2 regions of the Plantactinospora sp. CNZ320 genome follow, and region 2 is predicted to be linked to the other one. Evidence: riboswitches for the same ligand, from Rfam matches in the RefSeq annotation. Region 2 holds a riboswitch; the other holds the start of a gene.

Region 1 (7,050 bases), 180 kb from region 2:
CGCGACCACCGTCGGGTCCGGCGCGGCGGGCGCCCGTGACGCGAGAAGAACTGAGCGGCTCATCTGGGCAGTGACAACTCCCTGTTCGCGCACCTGCCGGTACGAGGGCGACGCCGGACGCAAACATGGAGATCCATGATTCGACGGCGAGTGTCGCCGACGTTACCAGGGGTGGCGCGGCGCTGTCTCCCCGCCACGCACTGGAACAGAACTGTCCGATTTAGTTGTGAAATGTCACGCTCGTCATTCCGATCTGCGGAACGCTGCTGCCAGCAGGGCAGGTCGGCTGTCCACTATGCGAGATGTGCCTGCCGACGCGCCGTCAGTCCGCTCCGGACTCGTCCACGTCGCGCAGCAGCAGGTCGGCCGGGGACTCCCGGCGTACCAGGGTGCGCAGCCGTCCGTCCCGCACCGCCAGCAGCGGCGGGCGACCGACCAGGTGATAGTTGGACGCCCGCGAGTGGTGGTACGCCCCGGACCCCGCCACCGCCAGCAGGTCGCCCGGCCGGACGTCCGACGGCAGGGTCAACCCGGGCACGACGACATCCTCGCTGTCGTTGTGCCGGCCGACCACCGTGGCCCGCACCGGGGCGGCGCAGGTGGTACGCCCGAACAGCACCGCACTGTGCCGCCCGCCGCAGAGCGCGCCGGGCGGGCAGTCGGTCATCCCGCCGTCGACCGCGACCAGAGGCCGGCCGTCCGTACCCCGGTTGACCGACACCACGTGGTAGACGGTGATCCCGGCCCGGGACACGATCGCCCGGCCGGGGGAGACCGTCAGGGCCGGCGTGGGCAGCTCGTGCCGTTCGGCGGCCAGCCGGAGTACCGCCCGGATCCGGTTGGCGAACGCGGCGAGGGCGAGGCCGGGATCACCGCCGGAGTAGGCGACAGCGTGCCCGCCACCGAGGTTGAACTCGGTCGCCACGACGCCGTACCGGGTACGCACACCGGCGAGGAACTCCAGCACGGCACGTACCTCGCGTTCGTAGACGCTGAACCGGCTGACCTGATGGCCGACCGAGCAGTCCACCCCCACCAGCCGCAGCCGGGGCTGGGCGACGATCCGGGCCACCGCCCCGGCCGCCTCGCCGGAGTCGATCCGCAGCCCGAACCGGCAGTCCGCACCGTCGGCCGATCCGGGGCCGACGAGCACCCGGAGCAGCACGCGCTGGCCGGGCGGAGCGGTCGCGGCGAGCCGGGTGATCTCGCCGAGCGACTCGACCACGATCGTGCCGACCCGGCCGGCGTACGCGGCGTCGAGGTCCTCGGGGGTCTTCGCGCTGCCGTACATCACGATCCGGTCGGCGGGGAACCCGGCGGCCAGCGCGACGCGCAGTTCACCCGCGGAACCGACGTAGAGCCGCAGCCCCTCCTCGGCGAGCCAACGGGCGACGCCCCGGCTGAGCAGGGCCTTCCCGGTGTACGCGACGCCGCCCTCGCCGAACGCCGCGAGGTAGTCCCGGCAGCCTGCCGCACGTCCGCCTCGTCGAGTACGTAGCTCGGGGTGCCATGGTCGGTCGCCACCGAGGTCATCGACACCCCGCCCACCCGGAGGTCACCGTGGTCCGCCCAAGCGGCGGTCATCGGCCAGACCTCGGTCAACGGGACGCGCAGTGAGGAACGCAGCGACGGGATGATGTCCGACAGGGTCATCGGGCCGCCCCCGCCCCGACGGTACGGCGCCCGGCCTGCCGGGTACGGCTCGGCGACGGCTGCCAACCGTGTTCGGTCGGCGGGAGTGCCTGCCGGGGCCGGTCGTCCCCGACCGCCGGCGTCCCCGGATCGGTCCGCCCGAGGTCGGTCGCCGTCCCAGGACTGCTTGCGTCCGGATCGGTCGTCCCGGGGTCGGTCGCCCTCCCAGGATCGCTTGCCTCCGGGTCGGTCGTCCCGGGGTCCGTCGTCGTCGGGCCGGTCGTCGCCGAGGCCACGGGGGAGAGGGCGACCACGCCGACCACCAGGTGGGTGACGGTGGCCGCCGCCCCACCCCGGGTACGCATCGCGGTGATCAGCCGATCCAGTTCGGGCAGGCTCGGGCAGGCGACCTTGACCACCAGGTCGATGTCGCCGACGACGTGCCAGGCGGCGTCGATCTCCGGTTCGGCGGCCAGGAAGCGCCGGAAGGGTGCCGGGTCGGGGCCGGGCAGCCGGACGAGGACCAGGGCGTGGATCGCGTGCGGCGACCCGGCTTCGTCAGTTGTCACGGCACCGACCGTCGCGCGCGGCACGAGGTACCGCCAGGGCCGTTGACGCGCCGCATACGACCCCGCCCGGTTTCCGCACGCCGCGCATACGCCCGGGTCCGGCCCGGCCCGGCCCGCCGCAGGCCACCGCCCGGGTCCGGCCCGGCCCGCCGCAGGCCACCGCCCCCGGGTACGCCCATCGCCCCGGGTAAGCCGCCGCCCCCGGGTGCGCCACCGTCCCGGCGACCGTTCGCGACGGTGCCGGTGGCGCCAATCCGGCGTGCGGAAACCGGCCGGCGTCGTAGCGAAAACGTCAACGGCGGCCCACTCCGACCAGTAGCGGCGTTGCTATTCAACCGGCGGGATCGGGACAGGGGTACCGGCTCGCCGTACCCGGTCCGGCCGGAACCGTCAGCCGGACCGCACCCGAACCTCCGGCCCTGGCGCAGCGAGGAGTGTGATGATCGTCGAAACCCGCACCGGCCCGGACGACCGGCCGGCCGGAACACCGACCGGGATCAGCGTCGCGGCGGGCAGCGTGGCGCTGGTGCTCGCCGCGGTGCTCTCCGCCGCGCTGTTCCCGCCCGACGCCGTCGCCGCCCGGCTGGTGATACCCGCCGCGGTCGTGGCCGGGTACGCGGCGCTCGTCGCGGACCCACGGGCCGTACTCTCGGTCTCACTCCTGTCGGTGCTGGTCTTCACCGGCTTCCTGGCCAACCGGTACGGCGAGTTGAGCACAGTGCACGGCGACGTCTGGTGGTACGCGCTCGTGTTCGGCTGCACGGCCCTGCTCGGCACCGGCTGTCGTACGGTCCGGTCGGGCACCCTAGCGTTCCTGTTCCGGCGAGGCGGCGAGGTACTCCGACCAGGTGATCCGGCCCCGGTCCCCGGCCGGGGAGACCATCCCACCCGACCGGAAGGCGCGGCCGAGCCGACCTGGCACCGGTAGCCGGACGAGCCGACGCCGGATCTGTCGCGCCGCCAGCCACTCCCGGGCGAGGGTGTCGGCGTCGAGTACCGCCGGTCCGCCGAACTCCTCGATCGCCCCGGCTGGCGCGGCGGTCACCCGCGACCGCAGGTGCACGGCGACATCGGCGACGTCGACCGGTTGTGCGGGGATCGCCGGGTCGATGGGCAGCACCGGCAGCCGGGCCAGCCGACTCAACGCCTCGGCCAGGAACTCGTGGAACTGGGTGACCCGGAGCACCGTCCACGGCACCGGGCCGGCCGCGACCAGCGACTCGGCCTCGACCTTGATCCGGAAGTACGGCCAGGGCACCCGGTCGACGCCGACGATCGAGATGTACACCAGGTGCCGTACCCCGGCCCGGTCTGCGGCCTCGACCAGCCGGCGGGTGCCGGTCACGTCGACCTGACGGGTGTAGCCGCGCTGATAGGGCGCGGATGCCGCGTGCACGACGACGTCGACGCCGTCGACCGCCGCCGGGAGCCCGTCCCCGGTGGCCAGGTCGAGCCGGATCCGGTGCACCGCGCCACCGTCGGGCACCGGCCGGTCCGGAGTGGGTACCCCGGTCGGCGCCGGAGTCCGGCTGGCGGCCCGTACGGTGTGCCCGGCCCGGGCCAGTTCCGGGGTGAGTGCGCGGCCGAGCCGCCCGGTCGCCCCGGTTATCAGGATGTGCATGGTCTCTCCGTGTCTCGTCGCTCTGGTGTCTCGCCGGCTTCGTCTCTCTGTCTCGCCGGCTTCGTGTCTCGTCGGCCGGAGCCGGACTCCACCGGGTCGGTGGCCCGGGCACGGTGGCGTCGCCAGGAAGGACGGGCGAGGAGTGTCCGTTGTGACCTCGACCGTGCCGCCGCTCCGGCGTGAACGCGCCCGCCCGAGGGTGAGGATGCCGACACGCCGACACGCCGACACGACATATTGGGGTATGACTTTCGGGCCATCCCTATATATGGTGTTGATCGCAGCTGGTTCGGCCGCCGCCCGGCGGTCGAGGCAAGAGGGAATCCGGTAGGAGTCCGGAACTGCCCCGCAGCGGTGAGTGGAAACGACAGCCGTCATCACGCACTGGGTTGCCCGGCCCGACAGCCGGTCCGCCTGGGAAGCGACGGCCAGTAGGCGAACCCGGGTACGCCCGTGGCCCGTCCACGAGTCCGAAGACCTGCCAGCGCGCCGTGTACGAGCCCGTACGCGGCGGTCCGAGGCCGCGCGGGACGGCCGACGCCACCGACGCACGTCGACGCGTGCCCGTCGGCGTCCCCGCGCGGCTTCCTCCGGACCGGAGGAGTCGAGTGCGCGAGGAGAGAGTTGTGACAGTCACCGAGGCCACGCCGGACGGGTCGGCGGCACAGGACGACGACGGCGAGCGGTCGACGGTGCGACGGACCGGCTACCGCCCCGACTGGCCCGCCAGCCCGCCGGGAGCGGGTGGTGGTGGCACGACCGGACCGGCCGACGTCGGCACGATCGCCCGCGCGGTGCGCCGCCAGGCCGACGACCTCCCCGACGTCGACCCGGTACGGCTGGCGACCCGGGTGGTCAACAGCCTGGCCGAGGGGGCCGGCGCGGCCGAGCTGCACCGGCTCTGCGTGCAGACCGCCGCCGAGTTGATCGGCGAGGAGCCGCAGTACTCCCGGCTGGCCGCCCGACTGCTCGCCGGGTACCTCGAACAGGAGGTCCGGGGACAGGGCGTCGACTCGTTCAGCGGGTCGATCCGGCTCGGGCACCGGCACGGCCTGATCGGCGACGAGACGGCCGAGTTCGTCCGGACGTACGCCGACGAGTTGGACGAGGCCGTCGACCCGGCCGCCGACCGACGCTTCGAGTACTTCGGGCTGCGTACCGTCTACGACCGGTACCTGCTGCGGCACCCGGTGGACCGGCTGGTCCTGGAGACCCCGCAGTACTGGCTGCTCCGGGTCGCATGTGGACTGTCCCGTACCCCGGACGAGGCGGTCGGCTTCTACCGGCTGATGGCGTCGCTCGCCTATCTGCCCAGCTCACCGACGCTGTTCAACTCCGGCACCCGGCACACCCAGATGTCCTCCTGCTATCTGGTCGACTCGCCCCGCGACGAACTCGACTCGATCTACGACCGCTACGCCCAGGTGGCGCGGCTGTCCAAGTTCGCCGGTGGGATCGGCATCGCCTGGTCCCGGGTCCGCTCCCGGGGCGCGCTGATCCGGGGCACCAACGGCACCTCCAACGGGATCGTCCCGTTCCTGCGTACCCTCGACTCGTCGGTGGCGGCGGTCAACCAGGGTGGCCGGCGCAAGGGCGCGGCCTGCGTCTATCTCGAACCGTGGCACCCGGATGTCGAGGAGTTCCTGCAACTGCGGGACAACACCGGCGAGGAGGCCCGGCGGACCCACAACCTGAACCTGGCCAACTGGATCCCGGACGAGTTCATGCGGCGGGTCGAGGCGGACGAGGTCTGGTCGCTCTTCGACCCGGACGAGGTGCCGGAGTTGCCGGATCTGTGGGGCGCGGAGTTCGACGCGGCGTACCGAGCCGCCGAAGAGCAGGGCCGGCACGTCCGCCAGGTCCGGGCCCGTGACCTCTACGGCCGGATGATGCGCACGCTGGCCCAGACCGGCAACGGGTGGATGACCTTCAAGGACACCTCGAACCGGCTCTGCAACCAGACCGCCGAGCCGGGCAACGTGGTGCACCTCTCCAATCTCTGCACGGAGATCATCGAGGTCTCCGGCGACACCGAGACCGCCGTCTGCAACCTGGGCTCGGTCAACCTGGCCGCGCACCTGGTCGCCGACCCGGCCGCCCCGGGCGGTGCACCCGCTGCCTTGGACCGGATCGACTGGGTACGGCTGCGCGAGACCGTCCGGACCGCGGTGACCTTCCTGGACCGGGTGATCGACATCAACTACTACCCGAGCCGGGAGGCGGCGGCGAGCAATCCCCGCTGGCGGCCGGTCGGGCTCGGGGTGATGGGGTTGCAGGACGTCTTCTTCGCGCTGCGGCTGCCGTTCGACTCGCCCGAGGCGAAGGAACTCTCCACCCGGATCGCCGAGGAGATCTACCTGACCGCGCTGGAGACCTCGGCCGGGCTGGCCGAGCGGTTCGGCGCCCATCCGGCGTACCCGCAGACCCGGGCGGCGGCCGGGCAGCTCCAACCCGACCTGTGGGGGGTGACCGGCAGCCAGACCGGCCGCTGGGCCGCACTGCGCGAGCGGATCTCGGCGTACGGGCTGCGCAACTCGCTGCTGGTCGCGATCGCCCCGACGGCCACCATCGCCTCGATCGCCGGCTGTTACGAGTGCATCGAGCCGCAGGTCTCCAACCTGTTCAAACGGGAGACGCTGAGCGGGGAGTTCCTCCAGGTGAACACGGCTCTGGTGGCGGAGCTGAAGGCACGTGGGCTGTGGACGGAGCGGATCCGGGCCGCGATCAAGCGGGCGGACGGCTCGGTGCAGGGCATCGAGGAGTTGCCGGCGCGGCTGCGCGAGGTGTTCCGTACCGCCTGGGAGCTGCCGCAGCGGGCGCTGATCGACCTGGCTGCCGCCCGGGCGCCCTACGTCGACCAGTCCCAGTCACTGAACCTCTTCATGGCCGCCCCGGACATCGGCCGGCTCAGCTCGATGTACCTGTACGCCTGGAAGTCCGGACTGAAGACGACCTACTACCTCCGGTCTCGCCCGGCCACCCGGATCCAGCAGGCGACGGTGACGGCGCAGCCGGTTGCCCGGCCCGCGCTGCCCGCCGTGACGCTGCCCGCCATGACGCTGCCCGCCGTGACGCTGGCGGTCCAAGGCTCCCCGGACGCGGCGCTGGCCTGCTCACTGGAGAACCCCGAGTCCTGCGACGCCTGCCAGTGACCGCCGCCGCACCGGTGACCACCGCCGCACCCGCCACCGACACCGCACCCACGACCGCCACCGACACCGCCGTGAG
Region 2 (7,050 bases):
TGCACGTGGTCGGTTGCGAGCGCGGTTGCGGCCGACCGGCCGGACCGGCCGTACTGGCGGTCGCCACCGGCACCGGATACCGGATCGAGGCCGGCGGCACCAGCCGACCGGGTACCCCGGCGGCCGCCCTGGCCGCGCGGGCAGAAGGGCAGAAGTGAGCTACGAGTACATCCGCGACGGTGCGGAGATCTACCGACAGTCGTTCGCGACCATCCGGGCCGAGGCCGACCTCTCCGCGCTGCCGCCGGAGATCGCGCCGGTGGTGGTACGGATGATCCACGCCAGCGGCAGCGTCGACCTGGCCGCCGACGTCGAGGCCGCACCCGACCTGGTCCACGCCGGCCGGGCCGCGCTGCGGGCCGGTGCGCCGATCCTCTGCGACGCGGTGATGGTCGCCGCCGGCATCACCCGGGCCCGGCTGCCCCGGGACAACGAGGTGCTCTGCACGCTGCGCGACCCCGAGGTGCCCGACCTGGCCCGCCGGCTCGGCACCACCCGCAGTGCGGCCGCCCTGGAGCTGTGGCGGGACCGGCTCGACGGGGCGGTGGTGGCGATCGGCAACGCCCCCACCGCGCTGTTCCGGCTGCTGGAGATGATCGACGAGGGGGCCGCCCGGCCGGCGGCGATCGTCGGCGTACCAGTGGGGTTCATCGGGGCGGCCGAGTCGAAGCAGGCGCTGGCCGGGCACGGCGCCGGCATCCCTTACCTGGTGGTGCACGGCCGGCGCGGCGGCAGCGCCGTCACCGCCGCCGCCGTCAACGCGATCGCGAGCGAGGTCGAATGAGCGCGTCCGAACCCGGCGGCGGACCAGATGTCGACGGCGGCCGGCGGCCCGGCACGCTGCGTGGCGTCGGCGTCGGGCCGGGCGATCCCGAACTGGTGACGGTGAAGGCGGCCCGGCTGATCGGCGCCGCCGACGTGATCGCCTACTACTCGGCCCGGCACGGCCGCAGCATCGCCCGGTCGATAGCCGAGCCCTACCTCCGGGACGGCCAGCTGACCGAGCCGCTCGTCTATCCGGTCACCACCGAGACCACCGACCATCCGGGCGGCTACGAGGCGGCGATCACCGAGTTCTACGACGCCAGCGCGGAGCGGCTCGCCGCGCACCTGCGCGCCGGGCGGGACGTGGTGGTGATCTGTGCCGGCGATCCGATGTTCTACGGCTCCTACATGTACCTGCACGAGCGGCTCGCGCACCGGTTCCCCGCCGAGGTGGTACCCGGGGTCACCTCGATCAGCGCCGCGACCGCCGTACTGGGTCGGCCGCTCGTCGAGCGGGACGAGGTGCTCACCGTACTGCCCGGGACGCTGCCGGCTGACGAGTTGACCCGTCGACTCGCCGACACCGACGCTGCCGCCGTACTCAAGCTGGGGCGGACGTTTCCGCAGGTACGGGCGGCGTTCGCCGATGCCGGGCGGCTGGACGACGCCTGGTACGTCGAGCGGGCCACCGCGCCGGTCGGCCGTGAACTGCCACTGGCCGAGGTCGACCCGGACGGGGTGCCGTACTTCTCGCTCGCCGTGCTGACCAGCCCCACCGGCGACGCCGTGGCGGCTCGTGTCCGCACGGCACCTGCCGCAACAGCGACACCCGATGCCACGACTTCGACCGGACGGGCGACTTCGACCGGACCGGCGACTTCGACCGGACCGGTGGCTTCGGCTGGCGCGGTGGCGGCCGGGGGCGGGGCACCGGCCGGCGAGGTGACAGTGCTCGGCCTCGGCCCCGCCGGCACCCGATGGCTCACCCCGGAGACCAGCCAGGCGCTGCGCGAGGCGGAGCACCTGGTCGGCTACGGCCCGTACGTCGACCGGGTGCCGCACCGCCCCGGACAGCACCGGCACACCTCCGGCAACCAGGTCGAGATCGACCGGGCCCGGCACGCCCTGGAACTCGCCCTGGCCGGTGCCCGGGTGGCCGTGGTCTCCTCCGGCGACCCGGGAGTCTTCGCGATGGCCACGGCGGTGCTGGAGGTCGCCACCGGTGACAAGCGGTTCGACGCCGTCCCGGTGCGGGTGCTGCCCGGGTTGACCGCGGCGCAGGCGGCGGCGAGCCGGATCGGTGCCCCGCTCGGCCACGACTTCGCGGTGCTGTCGCTCTCGGACCGGTTGAAGCCGTGGGCAGTGATCGAGCAGCGGTTGGCCGGCGCGGCCGCCGCCGACCTGGTGCTGGCGCTCTACAACCCGGCCTCGGCCAGCCGACGGTGGCAGGTCGAGGCGGCCCGGAAGGTGTTGCTGCGGCACCGGAGCGCCGACACGCCGGTGGTGATCGCCCGGGACGTGGGCCGGCCGGGGGAGCGGGTCACCGTGGTACCACTGGCCGACCTCGATCCATCCGATGTGGACATGCGCTGCCTGCTGATCGTCGGTTCCTCCACCACCCGGACCGATCGGCGGGCGGACGGTTCGACGGTGGTCTGGACGCCCCGGACCTATCCCGGCTGAGCACCGTCCGCCCGGCCGGCTCCGGGCGGTACCCGATCCAACCAGGCCAGCGCCGCCGCCACGTCGCCGACCGCCGCCGGCAGGGCGACCGGCGCCGGCCGGTCCACCAGCACCACCGGCAACCCCAGCTCGCGGGCGGCGGTCAGCTTCGCCATCGTGTACGTCCCACCGCTGTCCTTGCTGACCAGCACGTCGATCCGGTGCCCGGTCAACAGTTCCCGCTCCGACGCCACCCGGTAGGGTCCCCGGTCGCGGAGCAGGGTCACGTTGTCCGGCAACGGGACGGTCGGCTCGTCAACCACCCGGACCAGCAGCCAGGTGCCGGTCAGGTGCAGAAAGGCGCCGAGCCCCTGCCGGCCGGTGGTGACGAAGGCCCGCCGGCCCAGCCGGGGCAGCAGGTCGGCGGCGGCGGCGAGATCGGGTACCCGGTGCCAGCGGTCCCCGGGACCGGCCGTCCACCCTGGACGCCCCAACCGCAGGTACGGTACCCCGGTCGCCTCGGCCGCCCGCACCGCCGACGACCGCATCCGGGCCGCGTACGGGTGTGTGGCGTCGACGAGTACGTCGACCCGGTGCTCGACGAGCCAGCGGGTGAGTCCGGCCACGCCACCGAACCCGCCGATCCGCACCTCGCCGACCGGCAACCGGGGATCGGCGACCCGGCCGGCCAGTGAGGAGACCACCACGGTGTCGGGGCGGCCGGCCAGCGCGGCGGCCAGCTCCCGCGCCTCGGCGGTGCCGCCGAGCAGCAGCACCCGGGTCGTCACGGGCGCGACGGTATCGGCCGGCCCCGGCCGGCACAACCGGACGGTGTGGCGGCGGTGACCTCCGACACCCGGAGCGGGCGGTACGGCGCACCGGCCGACCGTGAACCGCCGGCCGGCCGGTGCCCCGGTTGACCGCCGGGTACCGCCCGGTTACGGTCGACTGGCCATCTGCGGCGGTACGAGGGAAGCCGGTGAAAGTCCGGCGCGGTCGCGCCACTGTGAGCGGTCCCGACCCCGGTCGGGTTCCGCGAGCCAGGACGCTCGGTCGTCGCAGCCTGTCGACGGGGACGCGTCATCCCCGAGGAGGTTCTACGCGCATGTCCAGCCCTGCTCCGGCCCGTCCGCTCGCCCAGCCTGTCGTTTCCGTCCGGCTACTGTGGACGGCTCTCGCCGTGGTCGCCCTGCTCGCCCTGCTGGTCTACCTGGTCGCCTTCGACCAGGGGGCTGTCTCGCGCAGCGGCATGTTCCTGCACGAGTTGATGCACGACGGTCGGCACCTGCTCGGCGTTCCCTGCCACTGAATCGTCGCACCGACGTGTCGACGTTTCTGTCCGTACTGCTGCGTGGCCTGCTCGCGGGCCTGGTCGCCGGTCTGATCGCCGGCACCTTCGGTTATTTCGTCGGCGAGCCGCGGATCGATGCCGCGATCGCGATCGAGGAGGCGGCGACCCACGCCGCCCCCGGGGTCGAGGCCGACCACCACGCCGAGGAACTCGTCGGCCGCGACGGTCAGCGCGCCGGGCTGTTCCTGGCCACCGGGCTGTTCGGTGCCGCGATGGGCGGCCTGCTCGCCACCGGGTACGTCCTGCTGCGCCGTCGACTGCGCAGCACCGACGACGGCCGGGCGGCGCTGCTGCTGGCCGGCGGGGCACTGCTCGGGGCGGTGGTCGTGCCGTTCGGCAAGTATCCGGCGAACCCTCCGGCGGTCGGCAACCCGGACACCATCGACCAGCGGACCGGCAGCTACCTGCTGCTGGTGGTGCTCGGGCTGGTGGCCGTCTGGGCAGGTGCGCTCGCCCACCGTTCGGTCGCCCCGCACACCCCGTACGCGCTGCGGGCCTCGGCGGCGGTCGGCGGCTTCCTGCTGGTCGCGGCGGTCGCGTACACCGTGCTGCCGTCGTATTCGGAGGTGCCGGGCGACTTCCCGGCGGCGCTGTTGTGGGAGTTCCGGCTCGCCTCGCTGGGCACCCAGGTGGTGCTCTGGACCGGGATCGGGCTGCTCTTCGCCGTGCTGCTCGGCTGGCGGGGCCGGGACCGGCGGCAGGCTGGCGACGGTGGGCCGGGACGGTCCGCCGGGACGCCGGACGGTGCCGGGGCGTCGGCCGGCCGGTGAGCCCGACGAGTCTGCACCTGGTCGCGCACGCCCACACGAGCGCGCTGCGGCGGGCGGTGTTCGGCGGCGACGACAGCCTCGATGCCGGCGGCCTGGCGGCGGCCCGCGCCCTGGCCGACACCGGGCCGGGCCGGCCTGGGCCGTTCGGCCGGGTCGACGCCTGCCTCAGTACTCCGGCCGAGGCGGGCCGGCAGACCGGGTACGCGCTGGGCCTGCGGCCGACCGCCGTGCCCGCGCTCGCCGACTGTGACTACGGCCGGTGGACCGGGCTGCCGCTGGCCGAGGTCGCCGCCCGGGAGCCCGAGGCGCTGCGGGACTGGCTCGGCAACCCGAAGGCGGCCCCGCACGGCGGCGAGTCAGTCGAGGCGCTGCTCGACCGGGTCGACCGCTGGCTGGCCGGCGCGCGTGACCTGGGCGGGCGGATCGTCGCCGTCACCCATCCGGTGGTGGTCCGGGCCGCGCTGGTCCGGGCGCTGCGGCTGCCGGCCGCCACCTTCTGGCGGCTGGAGGTGGCCCCGCTGGCGGTGGTCCGGCTGGCCGGGCGTGGCCCCGGCTGGCTGCTCCGGCTCACCGCCCCGCCCGGCGCTGGGCGGGGCGGTGCCGAGCCGGGATAACCGGCGGAACCGCCCGGTTGCCCGGGTATATTTTTCTGACGCGTCAACCACGGGGGGAGGGTCGTGCGGACACAGCGTGCTCTGCTCCGTCGGCACGCCCGCACCGCCGCCGTCGGGCCGGGGATGCGACCGCAGCGTGGGGTGCCGGCCACTCCCGCGGTCAGGGCTTCCCGATCATGAACGGCTCGCCGCTGCCCCGGATCGCCGTGCTCGGCGCCGGACACGTCGGACCGGCTATCGCCCGGGTCGCGCTCGCCGCCGGCCATCGGGTGACGATCGCCGCCTCCGGCGACCCCGAGAGGATCGCCCTGATCACCCAGATCCTGGTGCCGGGCGTCGAGGCGCGGTGGGCAGCCGACGCCGTACGCGACGCCGACCTGGTGGTACTGGCGATCCCGCTGCACCGGTTCGCGGACTTCGACCCCGCACTGGTCGCGGGCAAGCTGGTCGTGGACACCATGAACTACTGGCCGCCCACCGACGGCGTGCAGGAGCTGTTCGAGGATCCCCGGTACGGCAGCAGCGAGATCGTCGCCCGCCGGCTCGACCGGTCGACGGTGGTGAAGACGTTCAACCACGCCGGTTACCACCAGATCGAGGAGGAGCGCCGGCCGGTGGGTGACCCGGACCGGCGCGCGCTCGGGGTGGCCGGGGACGACGGAGCGGCCACGGATCTGGTGGCCGGGGTCGTCGAGCGGATCGGCTACGACGCCGTACGGCTGGAGAGCCTCGTCGCCGGGCGGCTGCTCGAACCCGGCGGCCCGGTTTTCGGCGCCTCGCTGCGCCGCGCCGAGTTCGAACGCGCCGTCCGGGGCGTGCTGCGCTAGGTCGACCGGGGATCGCGGGCTACCGGCCGTGCCCCGGTGACCGATCGATCAACTCGTGCCCACCGACCTTGACAAGCCTGCCCGGGATCCAGAATTCTCAGTGAGTTGTATCGTTTCAGCCCGGTCGTGCTCACCCCACCACCAGGATCGGGTCGCACCCCACATTGGAGACCCATGAGATCTCGAACCAGGACAGGCCGGAGGTTCTCCCCGCTGTCGCGGGCGGCCGTCGCGGTCCTCTCGACCACCGTGTTGCTGGTCGGCAGTCCGGCTACCGTCTCGGCCGGGCCGGGTGGCGGACACGACTCCGGACCCCGCCTCGAACGCCTCGACCGCGGGCTCGCCGCGGTCGCCACCGGCGACGGAGTGTTCCTCAGTTGGCGGCTGCTCGGCGCCGAGGCGACCGGCCGGAGCCGTACCGGCCTGACCGGGACCGACTTCGCCGTCTACCGGGACGGGCGGCGGATCGGCACCGTCACCGACAGCACCAACTATCTCGACCGGGCCGGCACCGCCACCGCCGCCTACCAGGTCGCGCCGCTGACCCGGGGCCGCACCGGTGCCCGGAGCGCGGCCGTGACGCCGTGGGCCGAGGGGCACCGCGACCTGCCGCTGCGCAAACCGGCCGACGGGGTCACCCCGACCGGTGAGACGTACACCTACTCGGCGAACGACCTGAGCGTCGGCGACGTCGACGGCGACGGGCAGTACGAGTACGTCGTCAAGTGGGATCCGTCGAACTCCAAGGACGTATCCCAGGTCGGCTACACCGGCGAGGTCTACCTCGACACCTACGAACTCGACGGCACCCTGCTGCACCGGGTCTCGCTCGGGGTCAACATCAGGGCCGGGGCGCACTACACGCAGTTCCTGGTCTACGACTTCGACGGCGACAACCGCGCCGAGATGATGCTCAAGACCGCCCCCGGCACCAAGGTCACCCGGTACGACAAGCGCGGCCGGGTCGTCTCCGAGCGGTACGTCACGATGCCCCGCGAGGACGTCCGGGCCGGGTACGCGCACACCGACGACTACCGGCTGTCCCCGGAGGAGTACCGGCA

The links. A riboswitch is a leader RNA that binds a small molecule or an ion and turns the genes downstream of it on or off. The one in region 2 is predicted to bind cobalamin.
Region 1: it holds a riboswitch for cobalamin, as region 2 does, so the genes downstream of both, CLT71_RS02585 (ribonucleoside-diphosphate reductase subunit alpha) here and CLT71_RS01805 (CbtB domain-containing protein) in region 2, are expected to answer to the same signal.

Annotation. Positions count from the first base shown of each region.
Region 1 is NZ_PJMP01000001.1:625,681-632,730, forward strand. Features, by position in the region: gene CLT71_RS37745 (hypothetical protein) at 323-754, opposite strand; partial or broken gene CLT71_RS37750 (diaminopimelate decarboxylase family protein) at 761-1,453, opposite strand; gene CLT71_RS02575 (Lrp/AsnC ligand binding domain-containing protein) at 1,650-2,201, opposite strand; gene CLT71_RS02580 (NAD(P)H-binding protein) at 3,007-3,822, opposite strand; cobalamin riboswitch at 4,091-4,322, shown strand; gene CLT71_RS02585 (ribonucleoside-diphosphate reductase subunit alpha) at 4,515-6,974, shown strand.
Region 2 is NZ_PJMP01000001.1:447,395-454,444, forward strand. Features, by position in the region: gene CLT71_RS01785 (precorrin-3B synthase) at 1-158, shown strand, start outside; gene CLT71_RS01790 (precorrin-8X methylmutase) at 155-784, shown strand; gene CLT71_RS01795 (precorrin-2 C(20)-methyltransferase) at 781-2,448, shown strand; gene CLT71_RS01800 (cobalt-precorrin-6A reductase) at 2,436-3,215, opposite strand; cobalamin riboswitch at 3,356-3,498, shown strand; gene CLT71_RS01805 (CbtB domain-containing protein) at 3,533-3,736, shown strand; gene CLT71_RS01810 (CbtA family protein) at 3,751-4,548, shown strand; gene CLT71_RS01815 (histidine phosphatase family protein) at 4,545-5,162, shown strand; gene CLT71_RS01820 (NAD(P)-binding domain-containing protein) at 5,339-5,989, shown strand; gene CLT71_RS01825 (rhamnogalacturonan lyase) at 6,164-7,050, shown strand, end outside.